2 linked regions of the Phreatobacter stygius genome follow. The protein of the gene in region 1 interacts with the protein of each later gene in a pairwise test. Links are inferred from orthologs where the notes say so. Each region holds a gene or a part of one and is shown in the gene's direction. Other genes may lie near its edges.

Region 1 (7,765 bases):
GCCGGCAAGCCCGCCGGCAAGGCAACCGCGGCGAAAGGCGGGTCGCAGACGGTGGCCAATAGCCCCGGCAAGTCGGCCGCCAAGACCTCCGTCGTGGTCCCGAAGGTTGCCGGACCGGCAAGCTCGACAAAGTCGGCGGTCAAGGGTGCCACCCCGGCCAAGGGCGCGGCGAAAGCCGCTGCCGCGGCCAAGACCGTGTCGACCAAATCGGGCAGCGCGTCGCCGAAGAAGAAATCGGCCGCCAAAGCCAAGAAGTAAGGCGATGACCACGCGAACCGGCAGGCGAAGGAGACTGGCATGATCACGACGCTGCTCGCCCTCGCCGGCCTCGCCCTGTTCGCGTGGGGCATCGTCATCTTCGTGGCTTTCGGCCTTGCCGGCAAAATCTTCACGAGGCTGCAGGCGACCAGTGCCTATACGGCGGTCACACAGAGCAAGACGCTCAAGACCGGCGAGGCTGCCATCAGCGGCGCGATCGACACGATACCCTATGCCATCGTGCGCCGGATGGTGCGCAACGTGGTGCCGGATGGACCAGATGTCACCGGCGCCGTGGTCAGCGGCGCCATAGCCGGCCGCCGCAGCGACGGCGGCAAGCTCGCCGGTCTCGGCCTGGTCGTGTTCGCCGCGGCGTTCTTCGTCGGCCCCTGGCTGCAAAATCTCATCGCGCGTGGCTGAGCGTCACCGCAAAGGAGCAATGAATGTCCATTCTCATCACTAAGAAGACGAAGGTCATCACCCAGGGCTTCACCGGCAAGAATGGCACGTTCCATTCCGAGCAGGCGATCGCCTATGGCACCAAGATGGTCGGCGGCGTTGCTCCGGGCAAAGGCGGCCAGATCCATCTCAATCTGCCGGTGTTCGATACGGTGGCCGAGGCGCGCGACAAGACCGGCGCCGACGCTTCGGTGGTCTATGTGCCGCCGCCGGGCGCCGCGGATGCCATCTGCGAGGCGATCGATGCCGAGATCCCGCTGATCATCTGCATCACCGAGGGCATTCCGGTGCAGGACATGATCAAGGTCAAGCGCGCGCTGGAAGGCTCGAAATCGCGGCTGATCGGCCCGAACTGCCCGGGTGTCGTCACCGCCGGCGAATCGAAGATCGGCATCATGCCGGCCAATATCTTCAAGAAGGGCAATGTCGGCATCGTCTCGCGCTCGGGCACGCTGACCTATGAAGCGGTGTTCCAGACCACCCAGGAAGGCCTCGGCCAGACCACCGCGGTCGGCATCGGCGGCGATCCGGTCAAGGGCACCGAATTCATCGACATGCTGGAAATGTTCCTGGCCGATCCGAAGACCGAGTCGATCGTGATGATCGGCGAGATCGGCGGCTCGGCGGAGGAAGATGCCGCCCAGTTCATCCGGGACGAGGCCAAGCGCGGCCGCAAGAAGCCGATGGTCGGCTTCATCGCCGGCCGCACCGCGCCTCCCGGCCGCCGCATGGGCCATGCCGGTGCGATCATCTCGGGCGGCAAGGGCGGCGCCGACGACAAGATCGCCGCCATGGAGGCCGCCGGCATCCGCGTCTCGCCGTCACCGGCGAGGCTCGGCAAGACGCTGGTCGACCTTCTGAAGAAAAAGCGCTGAGGCGCTCCGAACGAACAAGAAATCGGCCAGCTTCCGGCCGATTTCCACCACCGAAGAAGACGCCATAAGGCGTTCGATTGAAGTGCGGACCGACCACGCCGCCCGCGATCCAGAACGCTGCAGGAACCGATCATGGCACGCCAAGACGAGACCATCGCGCTCACCTCATTCCTCTATGGCGGCAACGCCGCCTATATCGAGGACCTCTACGCCCGCTACGAAGCAAACCCCGCCTCCGTCGATGCGGAATGGCAGGCTTTCTTCAAGTCGCTGGGCGACGATGCCGGCGATGTCGCCAAGAATGCCGAAGGCCCGTCCTGGGCCAAGCCGAACTGGCCGATCGCTGCCAATGGCGAGCTGATCTCGGCGCTCGACGGCAATTGGGCGGCGATCGAAAAGGTCATCGGCGACAAGCTGAAGGCGCGGGCCGCCGATACGGCCGCGCCGAAGGGCGCGCCGGTCGCCGAGACCGACATCCAGCAGGCGACGCGCGATTCAGTGCGCGCACTGATGCTGATCCGCGCCTATCGCGCCCGCGGCCATCTGCACGCCAATCTCGATCCGCTCGGCCTCGATCCGCCGAAGACCCATGAGGAGCTCGACCCGCGCTCCTATGGCTTCACCGAAGCCGACTACGACCGCAAGATCTTCATCGACAAGGTGCTGGGTCTGGAATTCGCGTCCTTGCGCGAAATGGTCGGCATTCTCGAGCGCACCTATTGCCAGACGCTCGGCGTCGAGTTCATGCACATTACCGATCCGGCCCAGAAGGCCTGGATCCAGGAACGCATCGAAGGTCCGGACAAGGAAATCGCCTTCACCAAGGAGGGCAAGCGCGCCATTCTGCAGAAGCTGGTGGAGGCCGAGGGCTTCGAGAAGTTCCTCGACCTGCGCTACACCGGCACCAAGCGCTTTGGCCTCGACGGCGGCGAATCGATGATCCCGGCGCTCGAGCAGATCATCAAGCGCGGCGGCAATCTCGGCGTGAAGGAGATCGTGATCGGCATGGCCCATCGCGGCCGCCTGAACACGCTGACCCAGGTGATGGCGAAGCCCCATCGCGCATTGTTCCACGAGTTCAAGGGCGGTTCCTACGCGCCGGACGACGTGGAAGGCTCGGGCGACGTGAAATACCACCTCGGCGCCTCGTCCGACCGCGAATTCGACGGCAACAAGGTGCATCTGTCGCTGACCCCCAATCCGTCGCATCTGGAAATCGTCAACCCGGTGGTGCTCGGCAAGGTGCGCGCCAAGCAGGACCAGCACGGCTGCCCGCCGGAGGACCGCACCGCGGTGATGCCGCTGCTGATCCACGGCGACGCCTCGTTCGCCGGCCAGGGCGTGGTGGCCGAATGTTTCGGCCTGTCCGGCCTGAAGGGCCACCGCACCGGCGGCTCGATCCATTTCATCATCAACAACCAGATCGGCTTCACCACCTATCCACGCTACAGCCGGTCCTCGCCCTATCCGTCCGACGTCGCGAAGATGGTCGAAGCGCCGATCTTCCACGTCAACGGCGACGATCCGGAAGCGGTCGTCTTCGCCGCCAAGGTGGCGACCGAGTTCCGGCAGAAGTTCCAGAAGCCTGTCGTCATCGACATGTGGTGCTACCGCCGCTTCGGCCACAACGAGGGTGACGAGCCGGCCTTCACCCAGCCGCTGATGTACAAGAAGATCAGAGGCCTGAAGTCGTCGCTCGACCTCTACGGCGCCAAGCTGGTGGGCGAAGGCGTGGTGACGGAGGCCGAATTCGACGCGATGAAGGCCGACTGGCGCACGCGGCTCGACGGCGAATACGAAGCCGGCCAGTCCTACAAGCCGAACAAGGCCGATTGGCTCGACGGCCGCTGGCAAGGTCTCAAGGCACCGGGTTCCACCGACGACGATCCGCGCCGCGGCGCGAGCGGCGTCGACCACGCCCGCCTCGTCGAGATCGGCAAGGCGATCACCAAGATCCCCGAGAAGTTCACTGCGCACCGGACGATCCAGCGGTTCATGGACAACCGCCGCAAGATGATCGAAACCGGCGAGGGCATCGACTGGGCGACCGGCGAGGCGCTGGCCTTCGGCACTCTGGTGGCCGACGGCCACCGCGTCCGGCTGTCCGGCCAGGACAGCGAACGCGGCACCTTCTCGCAGCGCCATTCGGTGCTGATCGACCAGGAGACCGAGGCTCGCTACACGCCGCTGAACAATATCGGCGGCGGCCAGGCCAAATACGAGGTCATCAATTCGATGCTCTCGGAAGAGGCCGTGCTCGGCTACGAATACGGCTACACGCTCGCCGAACCGAATGCGCTGGTCGCCTGGGAAGGCCAGTTCGGCGATTTCGCCAATGGCGCGCAGGTCGTCTTCGACCAGTTCATCTCATCGGCCGAACGCAAGTGGCTGCGCCTCTCCGGGCTCGTCTGCCTCTTGCCGCACGGCTATGAGGGCCAGGGCCCCGAGCATTCCTCGGCCCGGCTCGAGCGCTTCCTGCAAATGTGCGCCGAAGACAATATGCAGGTGGCGAACTGCTCGACGCCGGCGAACTATTTCCACATCCTGCGCCGGCAGCTGAAGCGCGACATCCGCAAGCCCTTGATCCTGATGACGCCGAAATCGCTGCTGCGCCACAAGCGCGCGGTGTCGAAACTCTCCGAGTTCGAGACCGGCACCTCGTTCCACCGCGTGCTGTGGGACGACGCGGAGGTTCTGCCGAACCAGGAGATCAAGCTTGTCGAGGACAAGAAGATCCGCCGCGTCGTGCTGTGCTCGGGCAAGGTCTATTACGATCTCTACGAAGACCGCATCAAGCGCGGCATCGACGACGTCTATCTGATGCGCGTCGAGCAGCTCTATCCGTTCCCCCTGAAGGCGCTGGCCCACGAGATCGGCCGCTTCAAGAACGCGGATGTGATCTGGTGCCAGGAGGAGCCGAAGAACATGGGCTCCTGGAGCTTCGTCGAGCCCTATCTGGAATGGGTGCTCGGTACCGCCGGCTCCAAATCCAAGCGCGCCCGCTATGTCGGTCGCCCGGCCTCGGCGGCCACCGCCACCGGCCTGATGTCGCGCCACGCAGCCCAGCTCCAGGCCTTCCTGGACGAGGCCTTTTCCTGATCCCGCCCGGCCATCGGGCCGGGTCTGAACATTCTCGTTGAGGACGATATTCCATGGCCACCGAAATCCGCGTTCCAACGCTCGGCGAATCGGTCACCGAAGCGACCGTCGCCAAGTGGTTCAAGAAGCCCGGCGAAGCCGTGAAGCAGGACGAACCACTGGTCGAGCTGGAAACCGACAAGGTGACCCTCGAGGTCAATGCGCCGGCCTCGGGCACTCTGACCGAAATCGTCGCCGATTCCGGCACCACCGTCGGCGTCCAGGCCCTGCTCGGCCAGATCGCCGAGGGTGCCGCGGCGGCGGCGCCCGCGCCCAAGGCCGCCGCCCCTGCCCCGGCCGCCACCGCCGCTCCTGCGCCAGCTCCCGCCGCTGCGCCCCATCCGGCCCGCAGCGTCGACAACGGCCCGGCGGTCGCGCGCATCGCCGCCGAAAGCGGTGTCAGCCCGTCGGCCGCCACCGCCACCGGCAAGGACGGCCGGGTGACCAAGGGCGACATGCTGGCGGCGATCGCCGCCGGCGTCTCGGCGCCCGCCCCGGCCAGCCCGGTGCCGGCCGCCGCGCGTCCCGCTTCACCGGCCGCCGATGCGCCGCGCGAAGAGCGCGTGCGCATGACCAAGCTGCGCCAGACCATCGCGCGCCGGCTGAAGGAAGCCCAGAACAACGCCGCCATGCTGACCACGTTCAACGAGGTCGACATGTCGCAGCTGATGGCGCTGCGCAGCCAGTACAAGGACCTGTTCGAGAAGAAGCACGGCACCAAGCTCGGCTTCATGGGCTTCTTCGTGCGCGCCTGCGTGCAGGCGCTGAAGGACATCCCGGCGGTCAATGCCGAGATCGACGGCACCGACATCATCTACAAGAACTTCTGCCACATCGGCGTGGCCGTCGGCACCGACAAGGGCCTGGTGGTTCCGGTGGTGCGCGACGCCGACCAGATGGGCATCGCCCAGATCGAGAAGACCATTGCCGATTTCGGCCGGCGGGCCCGCGACGGCCAGTTGAAGATCGACGAGATGCAGGGCGGCACCTTCACCATCTCGAATGGCGGGGTCTACGGCTCGCTGATGTCGACGCCGATCCTCAACGCGCCGCAATCCGGCATCCTGGGCATGCACAAGATCCAGGAACGGCCGGTGGTGGTCGCCGGCAAGATCGAGATCCGGCCGATGATGTATCTGGCGGTGTCCTATGACCACCGTATCGTCGACGGCAAGGAGGCGGTGACCTTCCTCGTCCGTATCAAGGAAAGCCTGGAAGATCCGGCGCGCCTGGTGATGGATCTCTAAGCCGGCAACCAGCGGAGACGACGTCATGGCCGAGAGCCCATCCTTCGCGCCGATCGAGGTCTACCTCACGGTTTCGGGTGGGCTCGAGGCGATCGCCTTCTACGAAAAGGCGTTTGGCGCGACCCCGGCGTTTCAGCAAATGGCGGAGGACGGCAAGCGCCTGCTCCACGCCACGCTCAGCGTCTTCGGCGCGCAGATCATGCTGTCCGATCACTTCCCGGAACATGGCAACGACGTCGCGGCGCCGCCGATGCTCGGCGGCACCACCGTCACGGTTCACGTCAACCTGAACAGCCCGGCCGAGGTCGATGCGGCGATGGCACGCGCCGCGCGTGCCGGCGCGACCGTCACCATGCCGGCCTCCGATACGTTCTGGGACATGCGTTACGGCCGGCTCAAGGATCCGTTCGGCCATTCCTGGTCGCTCGGCGCGCCGCTGCCGTCCAAGACGGAAGGACGGTTCGAGTGAGAGCCCTTGTTGTTGCCGCCGTGGCGATGGCCGGTCTCTCGGCCTGCGCCATTCCGCCCTATGACGATTTCCGCGCCGGACCAGGCGCCTGCCTGGTGGTCGGCTCGTCCGGCTTCATGTTCGACCGCAATTGCACGCGCTTCGAACTGGCCTGGCTGCCCGGCGCCCAGCGGCTGACGGTCGGCCAGCGCGGGCCCGACGACATCGAAATCCTGGAGGTGTCGGGCCGGCATCGGCTGATCACGGTCAGGCGTATTCGCGAGGGCTATTATTGCGCGCTCGCCCGCGACTATCCGCGCCCGCGCGTGACCCGCGATTGCCGCACCACCGATCCGGTCCATCCGCCCATCTCGGTGCGTGGCTAGACGCCCGGCGCGACGCCCTGGTTCTTTTCATCCCGATCTTCGAAAGCGAGCAGCTGATGTCCAAGGGAGTCGTCATCGTCACCGGCGCCGGCAGGGGCATCGGCCGCTCCTGCGCCATCATGGCGGCCGCGCGCGGCCATGCCGTGGTGGTCAATTATGCGTCCAACGCAGCGGCTGCCGATGAGGTGGTCGCGGCCATTACCGGTGCCGGCGGGCAGGCTGTCGCGGTCAAGGGCGACGTTGCCGTCGAACAGGACGTGCTGGCGATTTTCGCCGCGGCCGACAAGCTCGGGACATTGGCCGGCCTGATCAACAATGCCGGCGTCGTCGACCAGAAATCGCGGGTCGACCAATTCTCCGCCGCGCGGCTGACCCGCATGATGGCGATCAACGTGGTCGGCTCGATCCTGTGCGCCCGCGAGGCGGTACGCCGGATGTCGACCGCCCATGGCGGCAAGGGCGGCACCATCGTCAACATGGGCTCGGTCGCCTCGGTGCTCGGCTCACCCAATGAATTCGTCGACTATGCCGCCTCCAAGGGCGCGATCGACAGCTTCACCATTGGCCTTGCCAAGGAGGTCGCGGCCGAAGGCATCCGCGTCAACGCGGTGCGCCCGGGCCTGATCGATACCGAGATCCATGCCAGCGCCGGCGTGCCCGACCGGGTCGAGCGGTTTCGCGATCTGATCCCGATGAAGCGCGGCGGCTCCGCCGACGAGGTCGCCGCCGCCGTGCTCTGGCTGATGTCGGACGAGGCCTCCTACACGACCGGAACCACCATCACGGTGTCGGGCGGACGCTGACGGCGCCGCCTCACCCCCCACCCGGAGACTGACATTCATGTCCTACGACCTCATCGTCATCGGCACCGGCCCCGGCGGCTATGTCTGCGCCATCCGCGCCGCCCAGCTCGGCCTCAAGGTCGCGGTGGTCGAGAAGCGCAAGACCCATGGC
Region 2 (7,101 bases), 2.3 Mb from region 1 along the record:
GAGCTTGCCGGTGCCGGCAATGAAGCCGGACCAGGCCATATTGGTGCAAATGGTCGAGAAGAAACCGGAATATTTCTTCACATGGCGCAGGCGGTTGATGCCGTCGCGCATGACGAAACCCATGGTGCCGGCATAATAATAGGGCCAGACCGTTTCCGAGCCATGGCGGGCTTCGGCCTCGAGCAGCCTGGCGGCGGTGATGTCGAGCGCCTCGTCCCAGGAAATACGCTGGAACTCGCCGGAGCCCTTGGGGCCCTTGCGGATCAACGGATGCAACAGCCGGTCGGGATGGTAGGTGCGCTCGGCATAACGCGCGACCTTGGCGCAGACGACGCCCGCCGTGTAGCTTTGCCTGGCATCGCCATGGACACGGCCAATGGTCCGGCCGTCGATCACTTCGATATCGAGCGAGCAGGCCGACGGGCAATCATGCGGGCAGGTCGACTGGCGGCGTTCGATACGCAGCGGCGCATTCATCGGGAGCTCCGGATCTGGCAAGCCCCTGACCGTGGATCGGCCTTGGGATCGATGACGAGCCTAAGCCATATCGCGGAAACGAAAAAGGCGGGCCCTGGGCCCGCCTTGACGCATGCTGTCCTGCGAAAAAGATCAACCCGAGATGATTTCGTTCTCGGAGAAGAACTGGGCGATCTCGAGCTTGGCGTTGTCGGCCGAGTCCGAACCGTGCACCGAGTTCTCGCCGACCGACAGCGCGAACTGCTTGCGAATGGTGCCCTCCGCGGCCTGGGCCGGATTGGTCGCGCCCATCACTTCGCGGTATTTGGCAATGGCGTTCTCGCCCTCCAGCACCTGCACCACGACCGGCGCCGAGACCATGAATTCGACGAGCTCGCCGAAGAACGGCCGCTCCTTGTGCACCGCATAGAAGCGGCGGGCCTCGGCCAGCGACATCTGAATGCGCTTCTGGGCGACGATCTTCAGGCCGGCGGCCTCGATCAGGGCATTGATCCCGCCGGTGAGGTTCCGCTGGGTGGCGTCCGGCTTGAGGATGGAGAAGGTGCGCTCGATGGCCATCGACTGTTCCTTGAAAAGATGGGGATTGGGATGAGGTTGGCGCGCTTCTAGCAGTGCCTTAACCCGCCCGCAACGTCTTGGGCCCGGCAACGTCTTGGGCCCGGCAACGTCTTGGGCTTCCCGACGGCGCTGCGATGAACCCAACATGAAGCGATGGATCAGAAGGCGTTCAGCGCGCGGCGGCTAGCTTCTCTCACAACGGCTGAGCGATGTCGCCAAGCCGCCGAATGAAGCCGCCTCTCGCGGCCGCCTTTTGGAGAACTATAATGCGCAAGCTCGCCCTCACCGCCATCGTCGGCCTTGCCGCCCTGACGGCAGTGGCGTTGACGCCATCCAAGGCTGACGCCCAGGTGTCCATCGGCATCGGTGTCGCCACTCCCGGGCCCTATGTCCCGGTCCAGTATTACGGCGGCGGCGGCGGTTGGGATCGCCCGCATCATCGCCACGGCGGCTGGGACCGCCCGCATCATCGCCACGGCGGTTGGGGCGATCGCCCGCATTACCGCCCGCATCACCACTATCGTCCCTACGGCTTCGGCGGCGGCTACGGCCCCCGGCGCTGCTGGGTCGAGCGGCGCTGGGTCGAGACCCCCTGGGGCGCCCGCCCGCGTGACGTTCGCATCTGCCGCTGAGGCACAAGAGTAGTCGCGCGGGTTGTGTCGCCCCACCCGGCCCGCGCGAAGTCGGCCCGTCGCCCCGGTTGATCCGGAGCGGCGGGCCTTCTTGTTGCATGGAGAACCCGCATCCGGACGGATGCGAGGTGGCGCGAAGCCGGACGCATCGCGCCCGGATCAGGCTTCCAGCGTCTTCGACTTGAACAGGGCGCCGGCGACCGCGCCGGCAAGGGTCGGCACGATCAGGAACATCCAGACCTGGGCGAAGGCGGTGCCGCCGACGAACAGGGCCGGCCCGAAGGACCGCGACGGATTGAGCGAATTGCCCGAGACCGGCACGAAGGCCAGATGCAGGATGGCCAGCGTCAGGCCGATGGCGAGGCCCGCGACCGGCGTCGCGCCGGCCTTCGAGGTGGCCCCCAGAATGACCACGACGAACAGGAACGTGGCGACGAATTCGGCGATGATCGCCGAGGTCATCGAATAACCCGACCAGCCGGTCTGGCCGAGGCCAGCGGTTGCGACGTCATAACCGCCGGTCTTGCCGGTCAGCGTGACATAGAGGATGGCCGCCCCCACGATCGCGCCGAGGAACTGCGCGATGATATAGCCGGGAACTTCCGAGGTCGGCATGCGTCCGGCGACCCAGGCGCCGACGGTGACCGCCGGATTGATGTGGCAGCCGGACACCGGGCCGATGCCATAGGCCATGGCGGTGACCGCCAGGCCGAACGCCAGGCCAATCGGCAGGATCGCAAGCGAGGCCAAGGGCTGGCCGCTGCCCAAGGCACCACCGAGGCCACCCAAGGTGATCGCGCCGCAACCGATGATCACCAAAGCTGCCGATCCGATGAATTCGGCAAGATACTTCTTCATAGAACCGTTCATAACTGGCCCTCTCCATTGCCCGACTCGTTTTTTGGTCAGGCAGACGGAGCTTAACACCAGTCAGAGGCGAGGAACGGTCGAATTCGGCGCAATTCGCGCGGATTGTCATCTGCGAATGGGGGTTGACGCGGCGATTGGCGTGGTTTCACGCCCCAATTCCTGTCCGTCACGCAGGAAGCGCAGCGTCACCGCGGTGGCGGCCTGGGTGATACCGGGAAAGTTGTAGCTGTAGCTGCGCTCGACCCGGCCGGCCGACCGGCCACACTGGGCTGTCGGTTCGCGCACCACCGTGACCTCGACCGCCAGCGTCCGCGTGGTGACCCCTTTGGCGATCGCCCGCACCAGCCGCGTGCAGTCGTCGGGCAGGTCGGCCTTGATGGCGAGCTGGACGACGCCGGATTTCCAATGCGCCTCGGTGGCGGTCGTCCGAATGGTCTGGGCGACGGCGTCAGGCGCCGAAACCAGCATCACGATGATGGCGCCGGCAGCAGGAAATGCACGCATGGCCTCAAGCTCCGTACGTGATGGATGGGCAGTTCAGGAAAAACATGCCGGCCGGATGACGCGGCGATGCGGCTCGAGCGCGCCGCTCCGTGCCCGTGCTGCGCCATGGCGAGGATGACCGGCAGCTGGTTGAAATGCCCGGCCGATGCGACCGCGTCGCGCCCCGCGCCTGCCTTTGCGTCCGGCCATCTTGGTCTCATCGGGAGGCCTGTCCCTGTCGAGTCCAGTCGCCGGAGATTAACATGCCGGCACACGCGCGTCTTGCGTGGAACCACGTCCTCCGTCACAAGCACCGCCATGTTGCAGATCAACGACCTTACCGTACGCGTGGCCGGCCGCGTTCTCCTCGACAAGGCCTCCGTCGCCTTGCCGCCCAATGCGCGCGTCGGCTTCCTCGGCCGCAACGGCACGGGCAAGACCACTTTGTTCAAGGTGATCACCGGCGAATACGGGGCCGACGAGGGCACGATCAAGCTGCCGTCGCGGGCGCGCATCGGCGGCGTCGCCCAGGAAGCGCCGGGCGGTCCGCAATCGCTCATCGACTTCGTGCTGCAGGCGGACAAGGAGCGTTCCAGCCTGCTCGCCGAAGCCGAGACCGCGACCGATCCGCATCGGATCGCCGAGATCCAGATGCGGCTCGTCGATATCGACGCCCATTCGGCGCCGGCGCGCGCGGCGGTGATCCTGGCCGGCCTCGGCTTCGATGCCGAGGCGCAGCTGCGCCCCTGTTCCGACTTCTCCGGCGGCTGGCGCATGCGCGTGGCGCTCGCCGCCGTGCTGTTCGCCGAGCCCGACCTGCTGCTGCTGGACGAGCCGACCAACTATCTGGATCTCGAAGGCACGCTCTGGCTGCAGGAATATCTGGCCACCTATCCGCACAGCGTGCTGCTGATCAGCCACGACCGCGACCTGCTCGATGCCTCCGTCGAGCACATCCTGCACCTCGACCAGCGCAAGCTGACGCTCTGGCGCGGCTCCTATTCGACCTTTGCCCGGTCGCGGGCGATCGAAATGGCGGTGCGCGAAAAGGCGATCCGCAAGCAGGAGGACCGGCGCGCCGACCTGCAGGCTTTCGTCGACCGCTTCCGCGCCAAGGCGAGCAAGGCGCGCCAGGCCCAGTCGCGCCTGAAGATGCTGGAAAAGATGGAGACGGTGACGGCGATCGTCGAGACCGACGTCGCGCCGTTCACCATTCCCCCGCCTGAGCGCAAGGCGTCGCCGCCGATCATCAATCTGGAAGGCGCGTCCGTCGGTTATACCGAGAACAAGCCGATCCTGAAGCGGCTCGACCTGCGGATCGACGACGACGACCGCATTGGCCTGCTCGGCTCGAACGGCAATGGCAAATCGACGTTCCTGAAGCTGATTTCCGATCGCCTGAAAGCCATGTCCGGGCGCGTGACTCGCGCCGACAAGCTGAAGATCGCCTATTTCGCCCAGCACCAGCTGGACGAATTGCGCCCGGAGGAGAATGTCTACCAGCACCTCCGGCGGCTGATGCCGAACGACGCCGAAGCCAAGGTGCGCGCCGCTTCCGCCCGCGCCGGCTTCTCGGGCGAGCGGTCCAACACCAAGGTCTCGGCGCTGTCGGGCGGCGAAAAGGCACGGCTCCTGTTCGCGCTTGCGGTGTTCGAGGGCCCTCACCTGCTGATCCTCGACGAACCGACCAACCATCTCGACATCGACAGCCGCGCGGCCCTGGTCGAGGCGCTCAACGGCTATCCCGGCGCCGTGATGATCGTGTCGCACGACCGCTATCTCCTGGAGGCGACGGTCGACCGGCTCTGGCTGGTCGCCGACGGCAGCGTGCAGCCGTTCGACGGCGACCTCGACGATTACCGCAAGATCGTCTTGAGCGGCGGCTCCGCGCAATCGGTCAAGCCCGGCAAGGGCACCGGCAAATCCGCGGAAAAGGCGTCGGCGGAAGCCGCCGAGCTGGCGGCCCAATCGGCCGCTCCGGCCGCCCCGGCGCCAGCCGTCGCGGTCGAAGCCAAGCCGCTCGGCAAGCTCGAAGCCAAGGCCATGGCCAAGAAGGTCGCCGAGATCGAGGCGTCGATGAAGCGCCTGCGCGACGATATCCAGAAGATCGACCGGATCCTGGCCCAGCCCGGCTATTTCAAGGCGCAGCCGAACAATGCCGCGGAAGCCTCCAGGATCCGCACCCAGCGGGTCGCGCAACTGGCGGAAGCCGAAGAGGCCTGGCTCGAGGCCAGCGCGGCGCTCGAGGCCGCGAGCTAGGGGCCGGTCTCATCCCTTGCCGAGCGTCTTGCGCCACTTGGCCCTGAGCTGGGTCGGCCGTTCCGGATGGCGCTCTTCGAGGAAGGTCGCGCTCAGCACACGATCGGTGCGGAAACTGCGGAAATCCTGGCGCGTCTCGCACCAGGCGACGACATGTTTGACCGCGTCGAAATAGCCGATGGCGACCGGCCAGATCTTGCGTTCGCTGACCCGGCCGTGTTCGTCGCCATAACCGATCAGCACCTTGCGGCCGGCATGGATGGCGGCGCGCACCTGCGCCATGTCGATGGCGTCGGGCGTCGCGGCCCAGACCGGCGGCGTGCGGGCGGCGGGCTCGAGCACATAGGAGCGCAGCCGCTCCGGCACGATGGCGGCGATCTTGGCGATCAGATCGTGCGCGGCGCGTGACAGTTCCGGGTCGCCGCGATGGGCCACCCATTGGGCGCCCAGCACGGCCGCCTCGATTTCCACCGATGTCAGCATCAGGGGCGGCAAATCGAAACCACCCTCCAGCACATAACCAATGCCCGCCTCGCCGCGGATCGGCACGCGCTGGCCCATCAGGGTGGCGATATCGCGATAGACCGTGCGCTTGGAGGTCTCCAGTTCGGCGGCGATCGCGTCCGCCGTCAGCGGTTTGCGGGTGCGCCGCAGGATCTGGATGATCTGGAACAGCCGGTCAGCGGGTCTCATGAAACGACAGCCCGTCGTGATGATGCTGACACCATGATGGCAGCAGGATGGCAGTAGGACAAGAGGGTGTTCCACATCAGGAGAAACCGATGATCACCCTGTTCGGCGGCGGCGCCCAGTTCGGCCTTCCCGAGGTCAGCCCCTATGTCACCAAGACCGAGGTTCAGCTCAAGATGGCGGGCCTGGCCTATGCCAAGGACTTCGCCATGCCCGAGGCCTCACCCAAGGGACAGCTGCCCTTCATTGCCGACAACGGCGCGCTGATCGCCGATTCGACCTTCATCCGCGCCCATATCGAAAAGACCTATGGCCACGACTTCGACGCGGGCCTCACCCCGGTCGAGCGGGCGCAGGCCTGGGCGATCGAGCGGATGCTGGAAAACCACCTGGGCTGGACGGCCTGTCCGGAGCGCTACCTGAACCCGGCGAATTTCGCCAAGGGTCCGGCCCGCTGGTTCGACCAGGCGCCGGAACCCATCCGCGCCAAGCTGCGCGAAGACCTCAAGGCGGCGGTCACCGCCAATCTCAACGCGGTCGGCATCCTCAGACATTCGCCGGCCGAGATCGTCGCGCTCGGCGAACGCTCGCTGGCCGCCCTGTCGCTCCTGCTCGGCGAGCGCGACCATCTGATGGCCGATCACCCGGTCGGCGTCGACGCGACGGCTTTCGCCATGCTGGCGCAGATTCTGACGCCGTTCTTCGACACGCCGCTGCGCCGTCGGGCCGAGGCCCATGCCAACCTGGTCGCCTATGTCGACCGGATGATGGCGCGCTATTACCCTGAGCATCCGTGGCGGCAGGCGGCGTGAGGCGCCGGCTTCAGCGAAACCGCCGGTACCAGGCGACGGTCAGGCCAACCGCCAGGACCAGGCCGGTGCTGGCGGTGGCGATCATGACCGGCGGATAGCCGAAGCGGGCGATCGCCAGGCTGGCCGGCAGGGCGATGAGGTAGATCGCGGCGAAAAACGTCGCATTGAACAGGGCCAGCGGCGTCGCCCGCGCTTCCGGCGGCGTGCCGTCGCAGATCCAGGCGGACAGAACCGGAAAGCCAATGGAATGGCCCATGCCGAAGACCAGGCCGGCGGCGATCGCCATCGGCAGGCTGTTGGCGAGTGCCGCAAGCGTCAGG

The links. Proteins that work in one complex are often made in the same cells at the same time.
Region 2: the proteins of E8M01_RS19040 (region 1) and E8M01_RS29895 interact in binary tests that used the Escherichia coli proteins (3 or more experiments, as listed by UniProt). The link is inferred for Phreatobacter stygius from one-to-one orthologs.

What each region holds. Positions count from the first base shown.
Region 1 is NZ_CP039690.1:4,047,371-4,055,135, reverse strand. What follows is about bases 1,351-4,891. They hold E8M01_RS19040 (2-oxoglutarate dehydrogenase E1 component), read left to right. Parts: upstream 1,351-1,724; coding sequence 1,725-4,691; downstream 4,692-4,891. Other genes in these bases: odhB (2-oxoglutarate dehydrogenase complex dihydrolipoyllysine-residue succinyltransferase), read left to right, coding at 4,745-4,891; sucD (succinate--CoA ligase subunit alpha), read left to right, coding at 1,351-1,592. In the rest of the region: E8M01_RS19050 (hypothetical protein), read left to right, coding at 298-678; more of sucD, read left to right, coding at 702-1,350; more of odhB, read left to right, coding at 4,892-5,977; E8M01_RS19030 (VOC family protein), read left to right, coding at 6,003-6,446; E8M01_RS19025 (hypothetical protein), read left to right, coding at 6,443-6,811; E8M01_RS19020 (SDR family oxidoreductase), read left to right, coding at 6,868-7,614; lpdA (dihydrolipoyl dehydrogenase), read left to right, coding at 7,652-7,765. UniProt on the Escherichia coli protein: E1 component of the 2-oxoglutarate dehydrogenase (OGDH) complex which catalyzes the decarboxylation of 2-oxoglutarate, the first step in the conversion of 2-oxoglutarate to succinyl-CoA and CO(2).
Region 2 is NZ_CP039690.1:6,320,229-6,327,329, reverse strand. Bases 2,932-5,808 are described here. They hold E8M01_RS29895 (ABC-F family ATP-binding cassette domain-containing protein), read left to right. Parts: upstream 2,932-3,338; coding sequence 3,339-5,279; downstream 5,280-5,808. Other genes in these bases: E8M01_RS29890 (helix-turn-helix transcriptional regulator), read right to left, coding at 5,289-5,808; E8M01_RS29900 (hypothetical protein), read right to left, coding at 2,932-3,041. Outside these bases: E8M01_RS29920 (molybdopterin-containing oxidoreductase family protein), read right to left, coding at 1-477; ndk (nucleoside-diphosphate kinase), read right to left, coding at 610-1,035; E8M01_RS29910 (hypothetical protein), read left to right, coding at 1,302-1,667; E8M01_RS29905 (aquaporin), read right to left, coding at 1,827-2,525; more of E8M01_RS29900, read right to left, coding at 2,643-2,931; more of E8M01_RS29890, read right to left, coding at 5,809-5,972; E8M01_RS29885 (glutathione S-transferase family protein), read left to right, coding at 6,062-6,781; E8M01_RS29880 (MFS transporter), read right to left, coding at 6,792-7,101. UniProt on the Escherichia coli protein: Genetic data indicate it may be involved in ribosome assembly or function.